2 regions of the Streptomyces sp. BRA346 genome follow, and region 2 is predicted to be linked to the other one. Evidence: predicted binding sites of a transcription regulator. Region 2 holds the regulator's gene; the other holds the start of a gene.

Region 1 (12,024 bases), on a different contig from region 2:
CCTCGCCGCCCCCGACCATCTGCGGGGCCGCGGCCTCGGCCTGGTCGCCGCCCTCGCCGACGCCTGGGGCACGGCCGACGCGGACCCGGCGGGGAGGTACGCGAAGGGGGTGTGGTTCGAACTCCTCGCGGAGCCGAAAAGCTAAACGGCCGGGTGGCCCAGGAGCATCGTGGGGGCGCCCGCCGAGCGGGTGAGGAGGATCGTGCAGGCGTTGTCCCCTTCCAGCCGCAGCTTCTTGCGCAGATGCTCCGGTTCGATGGCCGAGCCGCGCTTCTTGATGGTCGCGATGCCGACCTCGCGTTCCCGCAGCAGCGCCCTGAGCTTCTTCAGGTTGAACGGCAGCACATCGGTGATCTCGTACGCGGTGGCGTACGGCGTCGGGCGCAGCTCGTCCGTGGTGATGTAGGCGATCGTCGGGTCGATGAGGCGGCCGCCGATGCGGGCCGCGACATCCGCCACGAGGTGGGCGCGGATGACGGCGCCGTCCGGTTCGTACAGCCAGCGGCCGACCGGGCCGGGCTCGGGGTCGGGGAGCTGGGCGCCGAGCAGGGAGTGGCCGGTGGGCAGCAGGGTGGCGCGGCGCATGCCGGGGCGGGCGGTGCCGAACCACAGCACGGCCTCCTTCACGTTCCCCTGGTCCGAGATCCACTCGGCCTCCGCGTCCTCCGGCACCGCCTCGTGGGGAATGCCGGGCGCGATCTTGAGGGCGGCGCGCGGGGTCGTACGGGCGGCCTCGATGGCCCAGGACAGCGGCGGGGAGTACGCCTCGGGGTCGAAGACCCGGCCCCGGCCGCCGCGCCGGGCGGGGTCCACGAAGACCGCGTCGTACGGCGAGGTGTCGATGCCGGTGACATCGGCGCAGCGCACCTCGATCAGCTGCGACAGGCCCAGCGCGTCGGCGTTGGCCCGGGCGACCGCGCAGGTCAGCGGGTCGCGGTCGACGGCCAGGACGCTGAGCCCGGCCCGTGCCATCGCGATCGCGTCGCCGCCGATGCCGCAGCACAGATCGGCCACGTTGCGCATCCCGAACCCGGCCAGCCGGTCGGCGCGGTAGGCGGCGACGGAGGTACGGGTGGACTGCTCGACGCCGTTGGGCGTGAAGTACATGCGATGGGCGTCATCGGCCCCGAACTTGGGCACCGCCCGCTGCCGCAGCTGTGCCTGGGTCAGGGCCGCCGAGACCAGGGCGGCCGGATGGTCGCGGCGCAGCCGGGTCGCGGTGGCCAGCTCCCGCGCCGGGTCGTAGTTCCGGAGCGCGGAGAGCAGCGCCTGCCCCTCGTCGCCGAGCAGTGAGTCGAAGGCGTCAACGTCCACATGGCCCATTCTCCCCGCTCCGGGGAGCGCATCCGCACCCGCGTGTCGCGCTTCCGCGCACCGTAGAGATGAAGATCGGTTGTGTGATGATGATCAACGCTGGTCTTTCCAGGTGTCTGGTTCTCGCCGCCGCGGCGGCCCTGCTCACCGGGTGCGGGGGCGGGGACCCCGAGCCGCGCGCCGGGACGGGGAAGGCGCCCGGTCCCGCGCGGTCGGCCTCGCCCGCCCCGTCCTCCGTGTCCCGGGCGTCCGGCACGCCGCCGCCAGGGAGCGGGCGCGAGGACGGTCCGCACCCGCCGCCGGACGGATACCGACGCTGGGGGCTCGACCGTCCGCTGGCCCCGCCGCCCCCGCCCGCCGTCAAGCCGGCGCTCGCGCCGGTGTGGCCGCCGCTGTCCGGGCTGGCGACGGTCATCCGGCGGGTCGCCACCACCGATCGGGTGGTTTTCCTGACGCTCGACGACGGGATCGAGAAGGACCCGGCCTTCCTCGACCAGGCCCGGGATCTCGGTCTGCCGTTCACCCAGTTCCTGGAGGACCAGGTGATCGGCGACCACTACGGCTATTTCCGCGTGCTGCGCGAACTCGGCAACCGGATCGGCAACCACACGCTCACCCACCCCAGCCTGGCGGGCAAGGACTACGAGACCCAGCGGCACGAGATCTGCGGCCAGCAGGACGTCCTCCACGAACGCCTCGGTCTCGATCCCCACCTCTTCCGTCCGCCGTACGGGGACTACGACCGGAACACGCTGCGGGCGGCGGCGGAGTGCGGCCTGAACAAGGCGGTGTTGTGGAGCGCCGAGATGGAGCCGGAGGGGCTCGTGTACCGCTCCGGCAGCGGACTCCGGCCCGGCGACATCATCCTCGCCCACTTCCGCGGCCCCGAGCAGCTCGACGGCGGGACGATGACCGACATGATCACCGAACTCCTGCGCGAGATCCAGGCGCAGGGGTTCACCGTGGCGCGGCTGGAGGACTACATCTGAGCGGCGGCGGGCACGGCGCCCGCGCGGTCCGGCGGCGCCTCGCTTGGCACTCTGGTTGACGGAGTGCTAACCGCGTCATAATGTCAGGGCTGGCACTCGGCACTGCGGAGTGCCAAACACAGCGACGGGCAGGTCCGGCACCCGCGACGACGGATCCACCTGGTCGCCACCTCAGACAGTTAACCCCGTGAGATCTCCGAAGGGGGAGGTCGGATCGTGACGACCGCCAGCTCCAAGGTTGCCATCAAGCCGCTCGAGGACCGCATCGTGGTCCAGCCGCTCGACGCCGAGCAGACCACGGCCTCTGGCCTGGTCATCCCGGACACCGCCAAGGAGAAGCCCCAGGAGGGCGTCGTCCTGGCCGTGGGCCCGGGCCGTTTCGAGGACGGCAAGCGGCTTCCGCTCGACGTCTCGGTCGGCGACGTCGTGCTCTACAGCAAGTACGGCGGCACCGAGGTGAAGTACAGCGGCGAGGAGTACCTCGTCCTCTCGGCTCGCGACGTCCTCGCGATCGTCGAGAAGTAATCACCGAAGTTTTGCCTTGAGCCGCGCCCCGGTGCCCGTGTCACAGATACCCGGGGTCGGGGCGCGGTTCGTTTTTTTGACGCGACGGCGGCTGCCCCCGCACGGCGGCCGAGGATCGCAATGAGAGGACATACGCAACCATGGCGAAGATCCTGAAGTTCGACGAGGACGCCCGTCGCGCCCTTGAGCGCGGCGTGAACAAGCTTGCGGACACCGTCAAGGTGACGATCGGCCCCCGCGGCCGCAACGTCGTCATCGACAAGAAGTTCGGTGCTCCGACCATCACCAACGACGGTGTCACGATCGCCCGCGAGGTCGAGGTCGAGGACCCGTACGAGAACCTGGGCGCCCAGCTCGTCAAGGAGGTGGCGACCAAGACCAACGACATCGCGGGTGACGGCACCACCACCGCCACCGTGCTGGCCCAGGCGCTGGTCCGCGAGGGCCTGCGCAACGTGGCCGCCGGTGCCTCCCCGGCCGCCCTGAAGAAGGGCATCGACGCCGCCGTCAAGGCCGTCTCCGAGGACCTGCTGGCCACCGCCAGCCCGATCGACTCCAAGGCCGACATCGCCGCCGTGGCCGGGCTGTCCGCCCAGGACAAGCAGGTCGGCGAGCTGATCGCCGAGGCGATGGACAAGGTCGGCAAGGACGGTGTCATCACCGTCGAGGAGTCCAACACCTTCGGTCTCGAGCTGGACTTCACCGAGGGCATGTCCTTCGACAAGGGCTACCTCTCGCCGTACATGGTGACCGACCAGGAGCGTATGGAGGCCGTCCTCGACGACCCGTACATCCTGATCCACCAGGGCAAGATCGGCTCGATCCAGGACCTGCTGCCGCTGCTGGAGAAGGTCATCCAGGCCGGCGCCAGCAAGCCGCTGCTGATCATCGCCGAGGACGTGGAGGGCGAGGCCCTGTCCACCCTCGTCGTCAACAAGATCCGCGGCACCTTCAACGCCGTCGCCGTGAAGGCCCCCGGCTTCGGTGACCGCCGCAAGGCCATGCTCGGCGACATCGCGACCCTCACCGGCGCCACCGTCATCGCCGAGGAGGTCGGCCTCAAGCTCGACCAGGCCGGTCTGGACGTGCTGGGCACCGCCCGCCGCGTGACCGTCACCAAGGACGACACCACCATCGTCGACGGCGGCGGCAACAGCGACGACGTCGCCGGCCGCATCGCCCAGATCAAGGCCGAGATCGAGTCCACGGACTCCGACTGGGACCGCGAGAAGCTCCAGGAGCGCCTCGCGAAGCTGGCCGGTGGCGTGTGCGTGATCCGCGTCGGCGCGGCCACCGAGGTCGAGCTGAAGGAGAAGAAGCACCGTCTGGAGGACGCCATCTCCGCGACCCGCGCCGCGGTCGAGGAGGGCATCGTCTCCGGTGGTGGCTCCGCTCTGGTCCACGCCGCCAAGGTGCTGGAAGGCAGCCTGGGCAAGGAGGGCGACGAGGCCACCGGTGTCGCCGTCGTCCGCCGCGCCGTCGTCGAGCCGCTGCGCTGGATCGCGGAGAACGCGGGCCTCGAGGGCTACGTCATCACCTCGAAGGTCGCCGAGCTGGAGAAGGGCCACGGCTACAACGCCGCGACCGAGGAGTACGGCGACCTGGTGAAGGCCGGCGTCATCGACCCGGTCAAGGTCACCCGCTCCGCGCTGGAGAACGCCGCCTCCATCGCCTCGCTGCTGCTCACCACCGAGACCCTGGTGGTCGAGAAGCCGGCCGAGGAAGAGGCCGAGGCCGGTGGCCACGGCCACGGCCACGGCCACGCGCACTGACGCAAGCCGAGCGCCACGCGAAGGCGCGGCCGCCCCGCACGGGGTGGCCGCGCCTTCGCGCGTCGCGCGCCCCGCGGGGGGGGGCGCAAGGCCGCTCGACCCCGGTTCGTTCACCCCTTGACCGGGGACCGGCCCACCTTCGAGGAGACGCCCGCCACCGCCGACCGCGGCACCAGCTTCGCCAGCCCCGTCATCGCCTTGTACCGCGGGTCCGGGATCGACAGCGTCTTCCCCCGCGCGAAGTCCTTCAGGGCCGCCGCGACCAGCCGGTCCGGATCCAGCCACATCCAGCTCGGCGCATGGTCCGGCTTGATCCCCGCCCGGGCGTGGAACTCCGTCCGCACCAGCCCCGGGCACAGCGCCATCAGCCGCACCCCCGACCGTGCCAGGTCCTTCGCCGCGCCCTGTGTGAACTGCACGACCCACGCCTTGCTCGCCCCGTACGTCCCGCGCGGGAAGAAGGCGGCCACCGAGGCCACGTTGATCACGCCGCCGCGCCCCCGCGCCCGCATCGTGTGGGCGGCGGCACTGGTCAGCCGCAGCACCGCCTCGCAGTGCAGCTTCAGCATCCGCAGCTCATCGGCGAGCGGCGCTTCCAGATAGCGGCCGTTGTTGCCGAAACCGGCGTTGTTGACGAGCAGATCGACCGGATGCGTACGGTCCCCCAAGCGCTCCTCGACCGCGGCGATACCGGCGTCCTCGGACAGGTCGGCGCGCAGCACCTCCGCCTCGACCCCGTGCCGGTCGTGGAGGTCGGCGGCCTGGTTCCGGAGCCGCTTCTCGTCGCGGGAGACCAGCACCAGGTTGTGCCCGTCGGCCGCGAGCCGGCTCGCGAAGGCGGAGCCGATGCCCGCCGTGGTTCCGGTAATCAATGCAGTCGTCATACGCGCACGTTATCGGCCGGACGACCACTCCGCGCCCGGGCGCCGCGGCCCCGGGCGGGCGGTCCCCCACCGGTTCGGTCGACACACCACCCCTTACGCCGTCAAAGCACCGGTGCGATATTCCGGTCCGCACCCAAGTGCCCCTTATGCTCGGGAGCATGATCGAGGCTCGTCATCTGAGGGTGCTGCGCGCGGTGGCCGCCACCGGTTCGTTCTCGGCCGCCGCCCGCGAGCTGGGCTGCACCCAGCCCGCCGTCAGCCAGCAGATGAAGGCCCTGGAGCAGTCCACGGGGACGCCGCTGCTGATCCGTACCGGGCGGGAGATGCGGCTGACCGAGGCGGGCGAGGCGCTCGTACGGCACGCGGCGGGCATCCTCGCCGGGCTGGCCGCCGCCGAGGAGGAGGTCGCGGCGCTCGCCGGGCTGCGGGCCGGGCGGGTGCGGCTGGTGTCGTTCCCCAGCGGCAGCTCGACGCTGGTGCCGACCGCGCTCGCCGGGCTGCGCGCCGCCCACCCGGGGACGCGGGTCTCCCTGGAGGAGGCCGAGCCGCCGCGTTCGGTGGAGATGCTGCGTGGGGGCGACTGCGAGATCGCGCTCGCCTTCCGGTACCCGCAGACGGGGCCCGCGGCGGATCCCGACGCGGACCCGGCGGCGGGGTGGGACGACCTGGTGGTGCGGCCGCTGCTGCGGGACCGGCTGGTGGTCATGGTCCCGCACGATCACCGGCTGGCCGGGGCCGGGACGGTGGGGATCGGGGAGCTGGCCGAGGAGCCGTGGATCGCGGGCTGCCCGCGGTGCCGTCGTCATCTGGTCGAGGTGTGCGAGGCCGAGGGCTTCACCCCGCGGATCGACTTCGCGACGGACGACTACCCGGCGGTGGTCGGGCTGGTGGGGGCCGGGCTCGGGGTCGCGGTGCTGCCGGAGCTGGCGGTGGAGTGCGTACGGGCCAAGGGGACGGCGACGCTGGAGGTCAAGCCCGCGGTGCGGCGCGAGGTGGTGGCGCTGACGCTGCCGGACCTGGCGCGGGTTCCGGCGGTGGCGGCGACCCTGGACCGGCTGGAGCTGGCGGCGCGGCGCTGACACGCGTACCGGCGCGGCGCCGACGCGCGAAAGCCCGCCGATCGCCGGTGGTCACGGTCGGCGGTGGGGGTGGTTGATGGCGGGGGTGGTTGATGGAACGTTTCTTCAGTGAGCGGGGGAGCGGGGATCCCGGTCAGGACCCCGGGGCTCCCGAGGAGGCGACCGTGCGATGCCGGGCCCGCCCCATCAGCTCCTCGCGCTCGTCCTCGGTCAGTCCGCCCCAGACTCCGTACGGCTCGCGTACGGCCAGGGCATGAGCCGCGCACTGCGCCCGTACCGGGCAGCGCATGCACACCTCTTTCGCCGACATCTCGCGCGCGCTGCGGGCCGCGCCGCGCTCGCCTTCCGGGTGGAAGAAGAGCGAGCTGTCGACACCGCGGCATGCGGCCAGGAGCTGCCAGTCCCACAGATCGGCGTTCGGACCGGGAAGACGGGAGAAATCTGCCATTGCCTTGTCTCCTCGAAGCGATCGGCTGCGGACGCTGTGTCCCGGGTCGTACACCTACTGTGTAAGTAGATGTAAATATGACTCATTGCGAATCTAGCCACACAGACCGGCAAATTGGAAGCAAGGTCGCCAAATGCCACCGAAGGGGATGACCTTTGGGGGAGACGTGACAGGGCGCGACCTGCGCGGGGAAGCGCCTCCGTGTCCGAGGGCTCACGTAGAGTGTCGAAGGTGGCCGCCGAACCCCGTAACTCTTTCGGGTGACCGTCGTTGAGAGTGCGGAGGCGGTTGATGGGTAAAGCTCTCGGACACATATCCGGGGCTGTCAATCGCTCAGGTGACGATATGTACCAGCCTGGAGGCTCAAGGTGACGCGCATCAGCTGCGGAGGGCGGCCATGACATCCGTCCTCGTCTGCGACGACTCCCCGCTCGCCCGAGAAGCGCTGCGCCGCGCGGTGGCGACGGTGCCCGGCGTCGAGCGGGTGACGACGGCGGCCAACGGCGAGGAAGTCCTCCGCCGATGGGGCGCCGACCGCTCGGATCTGATTCTGATGGACGTGCGCATGCCCGGCCTCGGCGGAGTCGAGACCGTGCGCCGGCTGCTCTCCGCCGACCCCGGCGCCCGGATCATCATGCTCACGGTCGCCGAGGACCTCGACGGGGTCGCCCTCGCCGTGGCCGCCGGTGCCCGCGGCTATCTGCACAAGGACGCCTCGCGCGCCGAGCTGCGCGCGACCGTGACGCAGGCCCTCGCCGACCCGACCTGGCGGCTGGCCCCGCGCCGGCTGCGCTCCGCCGAGATGGGCGCCGCGCCCACGCTCACCGCGCGGGAGATCCAGGTGCTGGAGGGCATGAGCCACGGCCGGTCCAACGCGGAGATCGGCCGTGAGCTGTTCCTCTCCGAGGACACGGTCAAGACGCACGCCCGCCGTCTGTTCAAGAAGCTCGGCGCGTCCGACCGGGCCCATGCGGTGGCCCTCGGATTCCGCTGGGGCCTGGTCCGCTAGGCGCACCCCTGGGGACTTCCTCACATGCTGCGCAGCGGGGGCGCTACGGTCCCCGCCCGCCGGGTGGCGGGCGGGGCGGGAGCGTGCGCGGCACCGGCCGTGACGGCGGCTTGTACCGGTTCCCCGCGCGATGCCGCATCCTTGAAGGTGTGGAGTTCCTCGGGGACGAGTCGGTCGGGCGTGAGGGGAGAGCGCAGGACGTGACGACTACCGGCGCACCTGCTCATAACGCTTCAGCGCACAACTATGGACGCGATGCCACGGAGCCGCCGGGCCCAAGGCACCATGGACGGATGCGCGACGACGAGAGTCCAGGGCCCCCCAAGGGCGGCAGCCCGGGGGCGCCAGGGGCCATCGGTGCCCTCGTCGGGCGCGCGGTCGAGGGGGACGAGCAGGCCACCCACGACCTGCTGGCCCATGTCCACCCGCTCGCCCTGCGCTACTGCCGCACCCGGCTGTCCCGACTGCCGGGTGACGCTCGCCATTTCGTGGACGACCTGGCGCAGGAGGTCTGCCTCGCGGTGCTGTGCGCGCTACCGCGCTACCGCGACACCGGCAAGCCCTTCGAGGCGTTCGTGGTGGCCATCGCCTCCCACAAGGTCGCCGATCTCCAGCGGGCGGCCATGCGCCACCCCGGTTCCACGGCGATTCCCTCGGACGAGATGCCGGAGCAGCCGGACGATTCGCTGGGCCCGGAGGAGCGGGCGCTGCTGAGCAGCGACGCGGAATGGGCCAAGAAGCTGCTCGCGAACCTTCCGGAGAATCAGCGCGAGCTGGTGCTGCTGCGGGTGGCGGTCGGGCTTACGGCGGAGGAGACCGGGCAGATGCTCGGCATGTCGCCGGGCGCGGTGCGGGTCGCTCAGCACCGGGCGCTGAGCCGGTTGCGCGCACTGGCCGAACAGTAGCGCTATCGGTCGTTCCGGGCGGCATCACCAGCGGTATTCGTCGGTTGTCCACAGGGCGGAATGTGACACCGGGGATGGCCGTTAGCATGGGAGTCCGCGCTGGGGCAAGACCATTTGGAAGGGTGTCATGACTGACAACGTCGACGGAGTGCCTGAGAAGTTCGCGATGCTCGGGCTGACGTACGACGACGTGCTGCTGCTGCCGGGCGCCTCCGAGGTGCTGCCGAACGCGGTCGACACCTCGTCCAGGGTCTCCCGGAACGTCCGGGTGAACGTACCGCTGCTGTCGGCCGCCATGGACAAGGTCACCGAGGCCCGCATGGCCATCGCCATGGCCCGTCAGGGCGGTGTGGGCGTGCTGCACCGCAATCTGTCCATCGAGGACCAGGCGAACCAGGTCGACCTGGTCAAGCGGTCCGAGTCCGGCATGGTCACCGACCCGATCACGGTCCGGCCGGACGCCACGCTGCACGAGGCGGACGCGCTGTGCGCCAAGTTCCGCATCAGCGGCGTCCCGGTCACCGACGCGGCGGGCAAGCTGCTGGGCATCGTCACCAACCGGGACATGGCCTTCGAGGTGGACCGGGGCCGTCAGGTCCGCGAGGTCATGACCCCGATGCCGCTGGTCACCGGCAAGGTCGGGATCTCCGGTGACGACGCGATGCAGCTGCTGCGCCGCCACAAGATCGAGAAGCTTCCGCTGGTCGACGACGCGGGCGTGCTCAAGGGCCTGATCACGGTCAAGGACTTCGTGAAGGCCGAGCAGTATCCGAACGCGGCGAAGGACGACGAGGGCCGGCTGGTCGTCGGCGCGGCCGTCGGCGTCGGCGACGAGGCGTTCGACCGGGCGCAGGCGCTGGTCGAGGCCGGGGCCGACTTCCTGGTGGTCGACAGCGCCCATGGGCACAGCCGGGGCATCCTCGACATGATCGCCAAGGTCAAGTCCAACGTCCCGGTCGACGTGGTCGGCGGCAACGTCGCCACCCGCGACGGCGCCCAGGCGCTGATCGACGCGGGCGTGGACGGGGTGAAGGTCGGCGTCGGCCCGGGCTCCATCTGCACCACCCGGGTGGTCGCGGGCATCGGCGTCCCGCAGGTGACCGCGATCTACGAGGCGGCCCGCGCGTGCCACGCGGCCGATGTGCCGCTGATCGGCGACGGCGGTCTCCAGTTCTCCGGTGACATCGCCAAGGCGATCGCCGCCGGTGCGGACACCGTGATGCTGGGCAGCCTGCTGGCCGGGTGCGAGGAGTCGCCGGGCGAGATGGTCTTCATCAACGGCAAGCAGTTCAAGTCCTACCGGGGCATGGGGTCGCTGGGCGCTATGCAGACCCGCGGCCAGGCCCGCTCGTTCTCCAAGGACCGCTACTTCCAGGACAACGTGCTCTCCGAGGACAAGCTCGTTCCCGAGGGCATCGAGGGCCAGGTGCCCTACCGCGGCCCGCTGGCCTCGGTCGCCCACCAGCTGGTCGGCGGTCTGCGCGCCTCCATGGGGTACGTCGGCTCGGCGTCCGTGGCGGAGCTGAAGGAGAAGGGCCGCTTCGTGCGGATCACCGCCGCGGGCCTCAAGGAGAGCCACCCGCACGACGTCCAGATGGTCTCCGAGGCGCCGAACTACAGCGGCCGTTAACCCGCGCGACCCCCGCGCGCCGGGCCGCGCGCGGGGGGTGGCGATACTGGTACGGCAGAACAAGCCAGCGAAAGGCACCCCACGTGACTGAGATCGAGATCGGGCGCGGCAAGCGCGGCCGCAGGGCGTACGCGTTCGACGACATCGCCGTCGTGCCGAGTCGTCGTACCCGGGACCCGAAGGAGGTCTCGATCGCCTGGCAGATCGACGCCTACCGCTTCGAGCTGCCCTTCCTGGCCGCCCCGATGGACTCGGTGGTCTCCCCGCAGACCGCGATCCGCATCGGTGAGCTGGGCGGCCTCGGAGTGCTGAACCTCGAGGGTCTGTGGACCCGGTACGAGGACCCCGAGCCGCTGCTCGCCGAGATCGCCGAGCTGGACGAGCGCACCGCGACCCGCCGGCTCCAGGAGATCTACGCCGAGCCGATCAAGGAAGAGCTGATCGGGCAGCGGCTGAAGGAGGTGCGCGACTCGGGCGTGGTCACCGCCGCCGCCCTGTCGCCGCAGCGCACCGCGCAGTTCTCCAAGGCCGTGGTAGACGCCGGGGTCGACATCTTCGTCATCCGGGGCACCACCGTCTCGGCCGAGCACGTCTCGGGCGCCGCCGAGCCGTTGAACCTCAAGCAGTTCATCTACGAGCTGGACGTCCCGGTCATCGTGGGCGGCTGCGCCACGTACACCGCCGCGCTGCACCTCATGCGCACCGGCGCGGCCGGGGTGCTCGTCGGGTTCGGCGGCGGCGCCGCCCACACCACCCGCAATGTGCTGGGCATCCAGGTGCCGATGGCCACCGCGGTGGCCGATGTCGCCGCCGCCCGCCGGGACTACATGGACGAGTCCGGCGGCCGCTATGTGCATGTGATCGCGGACGGCGGGGTCGGCTGGAGCGGCGATCTGCCGAAGGCGATCGCGTGCGGCGCCGACTCGGTGATGATCGGCTCGCCGCTGGCCCGGGCCACGGACTCGCCGGGCCGTGGCCACCACTGGGGCATGGAGGCCGTGCACGACGAGGTGCCGCGCGGCAAGCGCATGAACCTGGGCGTGGTCGGCACGACCGAGGAGGTCCTGCTCGGCCCCTCGCACACCCCGGACGGTTCGATGAACTTCTTCGGCGCGCTGCGCCGGGCGATGGCGACCACCGGCTACTCGGAGCTGAAGGAGTTCCAGCGCGTCGAGGTGACGGTGGCCCCGTCGAACGACAAGCGCTGAGCGCGCGTAGCAAGCAGGGGGAAGGCCCCGACCGCGATGCGGTCGGGGCCTTCCCCATGTGCCGGGTGGGCGCTTCGGGTCAGCGGTTGCTGATCCGGAAGGCGGTGCCCGCGGCGGCGATCGGGGAGAGGATCATGAAGATCCAGGTGATCGCGTCGGCGTCTTCCTTCCAGGTGTCGAACAGGTCGCCGAAGTGCTCGAAGAAGATCTCGTTCGCGGACGGGATGTTCGCGGAGGCCGCGGCGGCGCCACCCATCTTGT
Region 2 (12,024 bases):
ACTGGAGGGCCTGGACCGCCTTGGCCATCGCCAGATAGGTCTTGCCGGTACCGGCCGGGCCGATGCCGAAGACGACGGTGTGCTTGTCTATCGCGTCGACATAGCGCTTCTGGTTGAGCGTCTTGGGGCGGATGGTGCGGCCGCGGTTGGAGAGGATGTTCTGAGTGAGCACCTCCGCGGGCGTCTCGGCCGCCTCGCCCTCGCCGTTCTCGGCTGCGCGCAGCATGGAGATGGAGCGCTCCACCGCGTCCTCCGTCATCGGTTGACCGGTGCGGAGCACCAGCATCATCTCATCGAACAGACGCTGGACCAGGGCGACTTCCTCAGGGTCCCCGGTCGCGCTGACTTCGTTGCCCCGGACATGGATATCGGTCGACGGGAACGCCTTTTCGATCACACGCAGCAACGAGTCACCTGATCCCAGGACCATGACCATCGGGTGCTTGGTCGGAACCGTGAACTGCGCATGCGCCTGCGGTGCTGTGGTTGGTTGCGTCATGGGCTCGGCTCTGCGGCCTGCTCCTACCTCCTGCGACAAGGGTTCTCGCTGCTCGACAACCTTGAGATACCAGGGTACGACGGGCCACCGACAAGACCCGAGTGCTTTTACTCCATACCCTTCATCACACCGGGCCGCAGGCGCTTCGTGCCTGGTATCGGGCACGGGTGTTCACGCCCGGCGGAAGCCGATCGTGGGGACGGCCCGGCGCAGCAGGCTCGGGCGGGCGGCGGGGGGCAGCAGACGGTCCAGGAAGGCGTAGCGGCGCAGCGCGCTCGGCGACTGGTCGTCGTAGGAGCGGGCGTGCTGCCACCAGGCACCGATCTCGCACCAGCCGGGCGCGGAGAGCGAGCCGCCGAACTCCTGGACGGACAGCGCGGCGGTCAGCCCGGCGAACGCCAGCCGGTCGGCGAGCGGCCAGTCGGCGAGGGTGCCGGTGACGAAGCCCGCGACGAACACGTCCCCGGCACCGGTCGGATCCAGGGCCTCCACGGCGATCGCGGGCACCTCGGCGGTCTCGCCGGTGCGGCCGTCCACCGCGTACGCCCCCTCCGCGCCCAGGGTGACCACGGCGAGCGGTACCCGATCGGCGAGGGCGCGGGCGGCGGCCCGCGGGCAGTCGGTGCGGGTGTAGGACATCGCCTCGGCCGCGTTGGGCAGGAACGCCTCGCAGTGCTCCAGGTCGGCGAGGTCCGCCGGGTCCCAGCGGCCGGTGTCGTCCCAGCCGACGTCCGCGAAGATCCGGCTGCCGCGCCGGGCGGCCTCGGCGACCCACTCCTCCCGGCGGCCGGGGACGAGGGAGGCGATGGCGGCCCGGGCCGGGGGCGGGCAGCTGGGCGCGGGCTCCTCGGGCGGCGGCGCCTCGTGGCCGTGGCTGACCATCGTGCGCTCCCCCTCGTACGCCATGGAGACCGTCACCGGGGAGTGCCAGCCGGGGATGGTGCGGGACAGCGCCAGATCGATGCCCTCGCCGCGCTCCAGCGCGTCCCGGCAGTAGTCGCCGTAGTGGTCGTCGCCGAAGGCGGCGGCGAGCGAGGTGCGCAGGCCCAGCCGGGCCAGCGCGGTGGCCATGTTGGCGACGCCGCCGGGGCTGGAACCCATGCCGCGCGCCCAGGACTCGGTGCCGCGGACGGGCGCGGAGTCGAGGCCGGTGAAGATGATGTCGAGGAAGACGGTGCCGGTGAGATAGACGTCACAGCCGGGGTCGCCTGGGCCGCGGACGGCCGCCAGCGGATCGAGCAGGGGGCGGCAGGGCGAGGGCTGATCACCGTCGTGTGTCATCACCGTGTGCTCCCAGGTCGGACCGTTCTGTTCTGTTGCTACCGGTTTCGTTCTGTTGCTGGCGCCGTGCGCTTTTGCTGGTGCTTCGTTCCGTTGATGCCGCTTCGTTCCGTCGTTGCCGCCGGGACGGATGCGGCCAGTGTGCCCGATGACACCCGTCCCGCGGCGGGACGGCGGCGGGACGGCGGCGGGACGGCGGCGGGACGGCGCTAGCGCCGCTTCGGCACGGCCACGCTCATCAGGTCCTGGGCGACGGTCAGCTCCCCGTCGAAGCCCGCCGCGCGCGCCTGGCGCTCGAACTCGGCCGGGTCGCCGTACCGCTGCGAGAAGTGCGTCAGCACCAGGTGGCGTACGCCCGCCCCGGCCGCGATCCGGGCCGCCTGCCCGGCCGTCAGATGGCCGTGCTCGGTCGCCAGCGGCTCGTCCTCGTCCAGGAACGTCGACTCGATCACCAGCAGATCGCAGCCCTCCGCCAGCGCGTGCGCCCCCTCGCACAGCCGGGTGTCCATGATGAACGCGAACCGCTGGCCGCGCCGGGCCTCGCTGACCTCCTCCAGCGTGACCGTGCGCCCGTCCCGCTCGATCGCGCCCTCCCGCTGGAGCCGCCCGATCTCGGGCCCGCGCACCCCGTGCGCCGCGAGCCGCTCCGGCAGCATCCGGCGGCCGTCGGGCTCGACGAGGCGGTAGCCGTACGACTCAACCGGGTGCGAGAGCCGGACCGCCTCCAGGGTGTACGCGGGGGTACGGGCGATCACCTCGCCGTCACCGCTGACCGGCCGCTGGGTCAGCCGGACCGTCTCGCGGTAGGCCGTGGCGTACCGCAGCCGGTCGAAGAAGCGCTGTCCGCTCGCCGGGTAGTGCGCGGTCACCGGATGGGGCACGCGGTCGAGGTTGATCCGCTGGACGACCCCGGCCAGCCCGAGCGAGTGGTCGCCGTGGAAGTGGGTGACGCAGATCCGGTTGATGTCATGGGCCGCCACCCCGGCCCGCAGCATCTGCCGCTGCGTGCCCTCGCCGGGGTCGAACAGCATGCCCTCGCCGTCCCAGCGCAGCAGATAGCCGTTGTGGTTGCGGTGCCGGGTGGGCACCTGGCTCGCGGTGCCGAGGACGACCAGTTCCCGCGCGGACAACGGGACTACCCGGGGGGCCAGTTGAGGCCGCGGCCGCCGAGGACGTGGGCATGCGTGTGGAAGACGGTCTGCCCGGCGCCCGAGCCCGTGTTGAACACGACCCGGTAGCCCGTGTCGTCGATCTTCTCGTGGGCGGCGACCGCACCCGTCTCGACCAGCACGTCGGCGGCGATCCGCGGCTCGGCGGCCGCCAGGGACACGGCGTCCGGATAGTGCACCTTGGGGATCACCAGGACATGCGTCGGCGCCTGGGGGTTGATGTCGCGGAACGCGACGGTGGTGTCCGTCTCGCGGACGACGGTCGCCGGCACCTCCCCCGAGACAATCTTGCAGAACAGGCAGTCGGCCTGCGGTTCTCCCGCCACCGGTGGCTCCTTACGGATCGTCGGCTGGATCATCGGCACTTCTGGATCATCAACGTCTTCGCACGGGATGCTACCGGGCCTCCCTCAGGGCGGCCCGCTCGAACCAGATGGTGATCAAGGGGGGCACCCAGCCCGCGTGCGTGAGCACGTGGAGGAAGACCCGGTCCGTCCACGGGACGGTCACGATCAGCACGGCGCACAGCGTGCTCCACACCGCCTCGTACAGCGACACCTTCACCCAGAACTCCCGCCGTACCAGCGACCGGACGCCCAGCTTGGCGCCGTGCGGCAGCTTGCGGTACGCGCGCCAGGCGCCCAGCGCCCAGACGACCCCCATCAGGGCGAGCGAGTAGAGCCTCGTGCCGAGGGGCGCGGGCAGCGCGGTCGGATCGTCCCCGGTGGGGAAGACCCTGGCGGTCAGCACGGCGATCAGCAGGCACAGCAGGGCGAGCCAGCGGGTGCCGCGCACCATCCGGAACAGCGTTCCCTCCAGGCCCCTGCGCAGCCCCTGGTCGCTCGGGGCGGCGGCCAGCGCCTGGGCGTAGCCCTGGGCGACCTCCGGGAGCTTGGCGTCCTTCGCGGCCGCCTTACGGGTGGCGAGCTGCTGTAGCGCCCAGGCGTTGGACGGGTCGAGGCGCAGCACCTCGCGCACCGCCTGGTCGCATACGTCCTGCCGCCCGGTGACCAGGGCCGCCCGCCACAGGCCGTGGTGGGTCTCGATCTCCTCCGGTCCGAGCCGCACCGCGGTCACCGCCGCCTCGTACATCTGCGACCACTCACGCTGACCGATCAACGCCTCGGAGAGCGTCACGTACCCCGCCCAGTGGTCCGGCAGGATGCGGACGGCCTCACGGGCGGCGGCGACCGCCTCGTCCGCACGTGCGAGCCGGCGCAGGGCGTACGAGCGTATCCGGTGCGTGGCGAAGTCCTCCGGGGCGCGGCGCAGCGCCTCCTGGGCCGCGTGCAGCGCGTCCTGGAAGTCCTCGGCGTGGTTGTGGCAGACGGCCAGCCGCGCCCAGGCCCGGACGTCGTCCGGATCACCGGCCAGGCGGCGGGCCAGCAGCTCCTTCGCCTGGTCGTACCGATCGAGTTCGATCAGCGCGGCCGCCTGGGCGGTCAGCGGGTGCTCGGTTCCAGTCTCGCTCATGTACGGTCCCCGTTCGCGGCGTTCACAGCATCCGCTTGCTCTTGAGGTAGACCAGCAGATCGTCGTACGTGCCGCCCTCGTTGGCGAACTGGGCCACGTTGCGCGCGGTGTCGAACCACGGGCGGGTCGAGGGCCGCACCTGGCCCAGCGCGGCCAGCAGATCGTCCTGGCCGATCATCCGGGCCTGTCCGGTCCGTACGGAGTCCATCAGGGCGCGCTCGGCCGCCGTCTCGCACAGGTACTTGAGGTCCGCGCCGGAGAATCCGTCGGTCTTCTTGGCCAGCTTGCGCACGTCGACGCCCGCGATCGGGCGGTCCGCCAGGTGGTGGCGGAGGATCGCCTCGCGCGCGGGCTGGTCGGGCGGCAGCACCAGCAGCGTGCGGTCGAGGCGGCCGGGGCGGCGCAGCGCGCCGTCCACATCCCAGGGGTGGTTGGTGGCGGCGAGCACGAACAGCCCCTCGTTGGCCTGCGCGTCGACCCCGTCCAGCTCGGCCAGCAGCTGGTTGACGGTGGTGCGCAGCCCGCTGTGGCGGAGCTGGCTGCGCTTGGCGCCCAGGGCGTCCAGCTCGTCCAGGAAGAGCACACAGGGGGCGCTGCGGCGGGCGGTCTGGAACAGCTCGCGCATGTTCCGTTCGGAATTGCCGATCCACATGTCGAGAACGTCGCTGATGCTGACCGACATGAAGTGGGCGCCCAGCTCCCCCGCCACGGCGCGCGCGATGTACGTCTTGCCGCAGCCGGGCGGCCCGTACATCAGCAGCCCGCCGCGCAGGCTCTTGCCGTAGAGCTTGCGCAGCTCGGGGTTGCGCATGGGGGCGAGGAAGGCCGCGTCGAGGCGTTCCTTGACCTCGTCCATGCCGCCGATGTCGGCCAGGCGCACACCGGTGCGCTCCACCTCCCACGCGGAGGTCTCACCGGGGTCGTCGGAGCCGTCGGCGGCCAGCGGCCTGTGCGGCCGGGGCCCCTCGTCGGGGTGCTCGGGGTGCTCGGAATCCGCGGGGTCGTCCGGGGTCTCCACGAAGCGCGGTGGGACAACGTCCGCCAACTCGCCCTCGGCGCGCCGCCAATCGTACGAACCGGTTCCGGACGCGGGGCCGGGAGCGGCCGGGGCCGCGGCGGGGGCCGGGGCGGCGGGCGGGGCCGGGGGCGCCACGGCGCGCGCCATCAGGGCCTGCGCCCCGGCGTTCCCGGGGTCGCGCTGAAGTGCCGCCGCGACCTCGGATATCGCCTCCTGCCCGCGCCCGCCGTCCAGCAACAGCCCCGCCAGGTGCAGCCGCAGGGGTACATCGTCCGGGGCGGCGGCGACGGCCGTGCGCAGGCTCTGGATCAGCGGTGACTCGTCCGACATGGCCCACAGCTTATGCGGACGCTATTTCCCGGGTGCGGTGGTCCTCTCGTCGTACGTGTGGCGGGAGCTGGTGGCCTCGTCCCAGGGGTGGGTGCGCTCCGGCGTCGGGCTCTCGGTGGCGTCGCCGCCGTCGCACTCGCCGATCACATCGGCCTGGAAGACCTTGTGGCCGTCGACCGTGCCGGTCAGATCACCGCGCACGCAGTGGTTCTCCCGCACATAGGTGACCTTGCCGCGGATCCCGATGGCCTTGTCGTCCTCGGTCCTGCCCCGGCAGTCCACGGAGGCGTCCGTCGTGCCCGCGTCACCGGCGCGGGAGGCCGAGGCCCCGGCGGTGGGGCCGGTCTTCAGGTCCGCGTTGCAGGTCAGCCAGCGCACCCCGATGCCGCCCCGCTCCAGGGCGGAGGTGGAGACCTTGTCCGTGGTGATCGAGACGGCGATCGCGGTGACCCCGCCGTCCCTCGGCTCACACCCCGTCACCGCGGCGGCCGCGGCGACCGCGGCCACGACCGCCAGCAGTGGCCGTCCATGCCGTACATGATCGCTTAATACCCCCATAGGGGTCAGGTTCCCATCACGCACGGCGAACCGGAAGACCATCGTCGGCCACCTCGCGGCTCCCCGCGGAAGGGTCAGCTCCAGCGGCCGGTGCGTCCCAACAGGAGCGCGGCGGCGGCCGTTCCCGCCGTGGAGGTGCGCAGGACGCTCGGGCCCAGCCGGTACGGGCGCCCGCCCGCCGCGGCGAACGCCGCCAACTCCTCCGGCGAAACGCCCCCTTCCGGGCCCACGACGAGGACGATATGGCCCTCCTGGGGCAGTTGAGCCGTCGCCAGGGGGTCGCTGCCCTCCTCGTGGAGCACGGCCGCGAGGTCGGCATCGGCGAGAAGTCGAGCAACCTCCTTGGTCGTCATCGCGTCCGCGACCTCGGGGAAGGTCAGCCGACGGGACTGCTTGCCCGCCTCGCGCGCGGTCGACCGCCACTTGCCGAGCGCCTTCTGCCCGCGCTCGCCCTTCCACTGGGTGATGCAGCGGGCGGCCGTCCACGGGACGATCGCGTCGACGCCCGTCTCGGTCATGGTCTCCACGGCCATCTCGCCGCGGTCGCCCTTGGGCAGCGCCTGGACGACGGTGATCCGCGGGCTCGGCGCCGCCTCGTGGCGTACGTCATCGACCTCGACCAGCAGCCGGTCCTTGCCCTCGACGGACGCCACGGTGCCCGAGACGCCCGTACCGGCGCCGTCCGTGAGGATCACCGCCTCGCCGACCCGCAGCCGCTTCACCGACACCGCGTGCCGCCCCTCCGGGCCCTCCAGCGCGATACGGGCCCCGGTGGCCGCTCCCGCGAGGGAGTCGGCCACGAACACCGGGGCGGTCACGACACCACGCCACGCGGGTCCTGGAACCCGTACGCGGACCCCGCCGCGTTCAGCTCGACGGCCAGGGTCTCCACCAGCCGCGCGGCGGGCAGTTCACGCGCCAGCCGGTGCCCCTGCCCGGCCCACAGCGCCATGCCCTGCGGGTCGCCCTCCTTGGCCGCCGCCTTGCGCAGCCCGGAGGTGAGGTGGTGCAGCTGGGGGTAGGCGGCCGGGGCGTACGGGCCGTGGTCGCGGATGAACCGGTTGACCAGACCGCGGGCCGGGCGGCCGGAGAACGCCCGGGTCAGCTCGGTCCGGCCGAACAGCGGATCGGTCATGGCCGCCTTGTGCAGGCCGTTCGCCCCCGACTCGGGGCACACCAGGAACGCGGTGCCCAGCTGCCCCGCGGCCGCGCCCGCGGCCAGCACGGCGGCGATCTGCGAGCCGCGCATCAGCCCGCCCGCCGCGATGATCGGGATCTGCACGGTCTCGCGCACCAGCGCGACCAGCGACAGCAGCCCGAGCACGGCGCCGGGGGCGTCGTCGGCCGGGTCGTTGCGGAAGCCGCCCTGGTGGCCACCGGCCTCCACGCCCTGGACGCAGACGGCGTCGGCGCCCGCCCACTGGGCGGTCTCCGCCTCCACCGGCGAGGTCACGGTGACGATGGTCCGGGTGCCCACCCGGGCGAACGCGTCCAGCACGGCCCGGGTGGGGCAGCCGAAGGTGAACGAGACCACCGGGACCGGGTCGTTCAGCAGGATCGCCAGCTTGGCGTCGTACGCGTCGTCGGCGCCGGACTCGGGGTCCCCGAGCGCGGTCTGGTAGCGGGACGCCTCGCCCGCGATGCGGTCGGCGTACACCGCGACGGCGGCCGGGTCGCCGGGCGCCTGCGGCATGAACAGGTTGACGCCGAAGGGGCGGCCGGTCAGCCCGCGCAGCTGCTTGATCTCCTCGTACATCGCCTCCGGCGTCTTGTAACCGGCGGCGAGGAAGCCGAGGCCCCCGGCCTCGATGACAGCGGCGGCGAGCTGCGGGCAGGAGGCCCCGCCCGCCATCGGAGCCTGCACGATCGGGTACCGGGCGAGATCGGTCAGCGCGGAGGACATGGGCACATGGTGCCATGCCCCCCGCGGCGATCCGTCACCGGATCAGCGTCCGCCGAAGGCGCTCACCGGCGGCGCCTACCGTCCGTTGAACCCGTCCTTCAGGCGCGAGAACAGGCCCTGCTGCCCCGGCTTGGCCGCATCCCCCGGGGGCTGCGGACAGCGGCTCCGCCGCGGGCCCCCGGCCCCGGCCGGGCGCCTACCGTCCGTTGAACGCGTCCTTCAGGCGCGAGAACAGACCCTGCTGCCCCGGCTTGAACTCCCCGGTCGGCCGCTCCTCGCCGCGCAGCTTGGACAGCCGCCGCAGCAGCTCCTCCTGCTCCGGGTCGAGCTTGGTCGGGGTCGTCACCTCGACGTGGACGATCAGATCGCCCCGGCCGCCGCCGCGCAGATGGGTGACGCCGCGCTGGTGCAGCGGCACCGACTGGCCGGACTGGGTGCCGGGCCGGATGTCGATCTCCTCCAGGCCGTCCAGCGTCTCCAGCGGCACCTTGGTGCCGAGGGCCGCCGCGGTCATCGGGATCGTCACCGTGCAGTGCATGTCGTCGCCGCGCCGCTGGAAGACGGGGTGCGGGACCTCGTGGATCTCCACGTACAGGTCGCCCGCCGGGCCGCCGCCCGGGCCGACCTCGCCCTCGCCCGCGAGCTGGATGCGGGTGCCGTTGTCCACACCGGCCGGGATCTTCACCGTCAGCGTGCGCCGCGAGCGGATCCGCCCGTCGCCCGCGCACTCCGGGCACGGGGTCGGCACCACGGTGCCGAAGCCCTGGCACTGCGGGCACGGCCGCGAGGTCATGACCTGGCCCAGGAAGGACCGCGTCACCTGCGAGACCTCACCGCGGCCGCGGCACATGTCACACGTCTGCGCCGAGGTGCCCGGCGCCGCGCCCTCACCGCTACAGGTCGTGCACACCACCGCGGTGTCGACCTGGATGTCCTTGGTGGTGCCGAACGCGGCCTCGTTCAGCTCCACGTCGAGGCGGATCATGGCGTCCTGGCCGCGCCGCGTCCGGGACCGAGGTCCGCGCTGCGAGGCGGTGCCGAAGAAGGCGTCCATGATGTCGGAGAAGTTGCCGAAGCCCGCGCCGAAGCCACCGGCGCCGCCGCCCGCGGCCGAACCCGACGGGTCCCCGCCCAGGTCGTAGACCTGCTTCTTCTGCGGGTCCGACAACACCTCGTAAGCGGCGTTGATCTCCTTGAACCGCTCCTGGGTCTTCGGATCCGGGTTCACGTCCGGGTGCAGCTCGCGTGCGAGCCGGCGGAATGCCTTCTTGATCTCGTCCTGCGAGGCATCGCGCTGCACGCCCAGGACTGCGTAGTAGTCCGTCGCCACTTACGACTCCGCCAGGATCTGTCCGACGTAACGTGCCACTGCGCGTACCGCTCCCATCGTTCCGGGGTAGTCCATGCGGGTCGGTCCGACCACGCCGAGTTTGGCGACGGCTTCGTCGCCCGAACCGTAGCCGACCGCGACGACCGAGGTTGAATTCAGCCCCTCGTGAGCATTCTCATGCCCGATGCGCACGGTCATACCCGAGTCTTTGGCCTCGCCGAGCAGCTTGAGGAGGACGACCTGCTCCTCAAGTGCCTCCAGCACGGGCCGGATCGTCAGGGGGAAATCATGCACGAAACGCGTGAGGTTCGCGGTGCCGCCGATCATCAGCCGCTCTTCGGTCTCCTCGACAAGCGTTTCGAGCAACGTCGCCAGCACGGTCGAGACCGTCCCCCGGTCCTCCTGCTCGAAGGACTCCGGAAGATCCTGCACCAATTGCGGCACATCCGCGAACCGCCGCCCCACGACCCGGCTGTTGAGCCGGGCCCGCAGGTCCGCCAGCGAGTCGTCGCTGATCGGAGCCGGGCAGTCCACCATGCGCTGCTCGACCCGCCCGGTGTCGGTGATCAGCACCAGCATCACCCGGGCCACGGCCAGCGGCAGCAGCTCCACGTGCCGCACCGTCGAACGGGTCAGCGACGGATACTGCACCACCGCGACCTGCCGGGTCAGCTGCGCCAGCAGCCGGACGGTGCGCCCCACCACGTCGTCGAGGTCGACGGCGCTGTCGAGGAAGTTCTGGATGGCGCGCCGCTCCGGAGCGGACAGCGGCTTCACTCCCGCCAGCCTGTCCACGAAGAGCCGGTAGCCCTTGTCCGTGGGGATGCGCCCGGCGCTGGTGTGCGGCTGGGCGATGAAGCCCTCGTCCTCCAGCGCCGCCATGTCGTTGCGCACCGTGGCCGGGGAGACCCCCAGCCGGTGCCGCTCGGTGAGCGCCTTGGAGCCGACCGGCTCCTCGGTGCCCACGTAGTCCTGGACAATGGCACGCAGCACTTCGAGTCTGCGTTCGCTGAGCACCCCGCGCACCTCCAGTCCAGCCGTGTCATCAGGTCGTCCCTCTGGCACTCAATGGTCACGAGTGCCAGAACCCCTCAGCCAGTGTACGGCGGGGTGCGGTGGCCACGGCAAGAGCCGCCCCCCGCCGGTGCCCGGCCACACGTCACGCTATCGCTGTTGGAGCTAGCGTCTCGGTATGAAGACGTGTTGGGAAGAGGCCGGGTGGGAACAGCTCGCGCCCGATGTCGCCCGCCGCCGGCTGCCGGACTGGGACTGCACGGTCGGTGTGGTCGTCGGTGCTACGGACGTCCTCGTGGTGGACACCGGCTCGTCGCTGCGCGAGGGCGCGGCGCTGCGGGCCGAGATCACCCGGCTGACCGGCCGCAGGCCGACCCGGATCGCGCTCACCCATCCGCACTTCGACCATGTCCTGGGCACGGCCGCCTTCGCGGGCTGCGCGGTGTACGGGGCCACCGGCCTGGAGGGGGTGCTGCGCCGCGACCGGGACGCGCTGCGCGAGGACGCGGTACGGCACGGGGTGGCCCCCGACGCCGCCGCCGAGGCCGTCGATCACCTCGTACCGCCGCATCACGCGGTCTCCGGGGAGGTCACCCTCGACCTGGGCGGCCGGTCCGTGCTGCTGGCGAACGTGGGCCCCGGGCACACCGCCCATGACCTGGCCGTTCTGGTCCCGGGAGGGCCGGAGGTGGTCTTCTGCGGCGATCTGGTCGAGGAGTCGGGCACGCCGCAGGCCGGGCCCGACGCGATCCCCGCCCACTGGCCCGCCGCCCTCGACCGGCTGATCGCCCTCGGCGGCGAGGACGCGCGGTACGTGCCAGGGCACGGGTCGGTCGTGGACGCGGCCTTCGTACGTGACCAACGCGACGAACTGGCCGCGCGCTTCGGCGTGTCCCGCTGACCGTTGACCCGCCGCGCTATCGTCATCCGGATGCGCAGCCGACAGTACGACTCGGATCTGACCCCGCCCTGGAAGCGGCAGCAGCCCGCCCCCGAGGTCCCCGCGGACCCGGACCTGGTGGTCGAGGAGGTCACCACGGGGTTCTGTGGTGCCGTGATCCGCTGCGAGAAGACCGCGCAGGGGCCGACGGTCACCCTGGAGGACCGCTTCGGCAAGCACCGGGTCTTCCCCATGGAGCCGCGCGGCTTCCTCCTGGAGGGCCGCGTCGTGACCCTCGTACGCCCGCGCGCGGCGGCCCCCGGCGCGCCGCAGCGCACGGCCTCCGGCTCGCTCGCCGTCCCCGGTGCCCGCGCACGGGTCGCCCGCGCCGGGCGCATCTACGTGGAGGGCCGCCACGACGCGGAGCTGGTGGAGCGGGTCTGGGGCGACGACCTGCGCATCGAGGGTGTCGTCGTGGAGTACCTGGCGGGCGTCGACGACCTGCCCGCCATCGTGCGCGACTTCTCGCCCGGCCCGGACGCCCGGCTCGGCGTGCTGGTGGACCACCT

What was found. The regulator HrcA, encoded in region 2, represses chaperone genes, less so after heat shock. The targets are predictions, from matches to a motif close to TTNGCACTCNGNNNNNCNGAGTGCNAA.
Region 1: a site for HrcA is predicted at 2,347-2,373, ahead of groES (co-chaperone GroES). Genes of this name have one in related genera too.

What each region holds. Positions count from the first base shown of each region.
Region 1 covers NZ_JAIWIH010000001.1:125,577-137,600, forward strand. The annotation lists gene LCH29_RS00700 (ATP-binding protein) at 1-145, shown strand, start outside; gene LCH29_RS00705 (class I SAM-dependent methyltransferase) at 142-1,323, opposite strand; gene LCH29_RS00710 (polysaccharide deacetylase family protein) at 1,401-2,303, shown strand; gene groES (co-chaperone GroES) at 2,520-2,828, shown strand; gene groL (chaperonin GroEL) at 2,969-4,600, shown strand; gene LCH29_RS00725 (SDR family NAD(P)-dependent oxidoreductase) at 4,711-5,484, opposite strand; gene LCH29_RS00730 (LysR family transcriptional regulator) at 5,643-6,563, shown strand; gene LCH29_RS00735 (WhiB family transcriptional regulator) at 6,697-7,011, opposite strand; gene LCH29_RS00740 (response regulator transcription factor) at 7,409-8,020, shown strand; gene LCH29_RS00745 (sigma-70 family RNA polymerase sigma factor) at 8,314-8,925, shown strand; gene guaB (IMP dehydrogenase) at 9,053-10,555, shown strand; gene LCH29_RS00755 (GuaB3 family IMP dehydrogenase-related protein) at 10,639-11,763, shown strand; gene LCH29_RS00760 (hypothetical protein) at 11,843-12,024, opposite strand, start outside.
Region 2 covers NZ_JAIWIH010000038.1:173,799-185,822, reverse strand. The annotation lists gene LCH29_RS35075 (PhoH family protein) at 1-499, opposite strand, end outside; gene LCH29_RS35070 (PfkB family carbohydrate kinase) at 671-1,780, opposite strand; gene LCH29_RS35065 (ribonuclease Z) at 1,990-2,910, opposite strand; gene LCH29_RS35060 (histidine triad nucleotide-binding protein) at 2,916-3,275, opposite strand; gene LCH29_RS35055 (tetratricopeptide repeat protein) at 3,346-4,422, opposite strand; gene LCH29_RS35050 (ATP-binding protein) at 4,445-5,770, opposite strand; gene LCH29_RS35045 (hypothetical protein) at 5,792-6,277, opposite strand; gene LCH29_RS35040 (16S rRNA (uracil(1498)-N(3))-methyltransferase) at 6,403-7,146, opposite strand; gene LCH29_RS35035 (nitronate monooxygenase) at 7,143-8,231, opposite strand; gene dnaJ (molecular chaperone DnaJ) at 8,428-9,561, opposite strand; gene hrcA (heat-inducible transcriptional repressor HrcA) at 9,562-10,578, opposite strand; gene LCH29_RS35020 (MBL fold metallo-hydrolase) at 10,754-11,476, shown strand; gene LCH29_RS35015 (DUF3097 domain-containing protein) at 11,507-12,024, shown strand, end outside.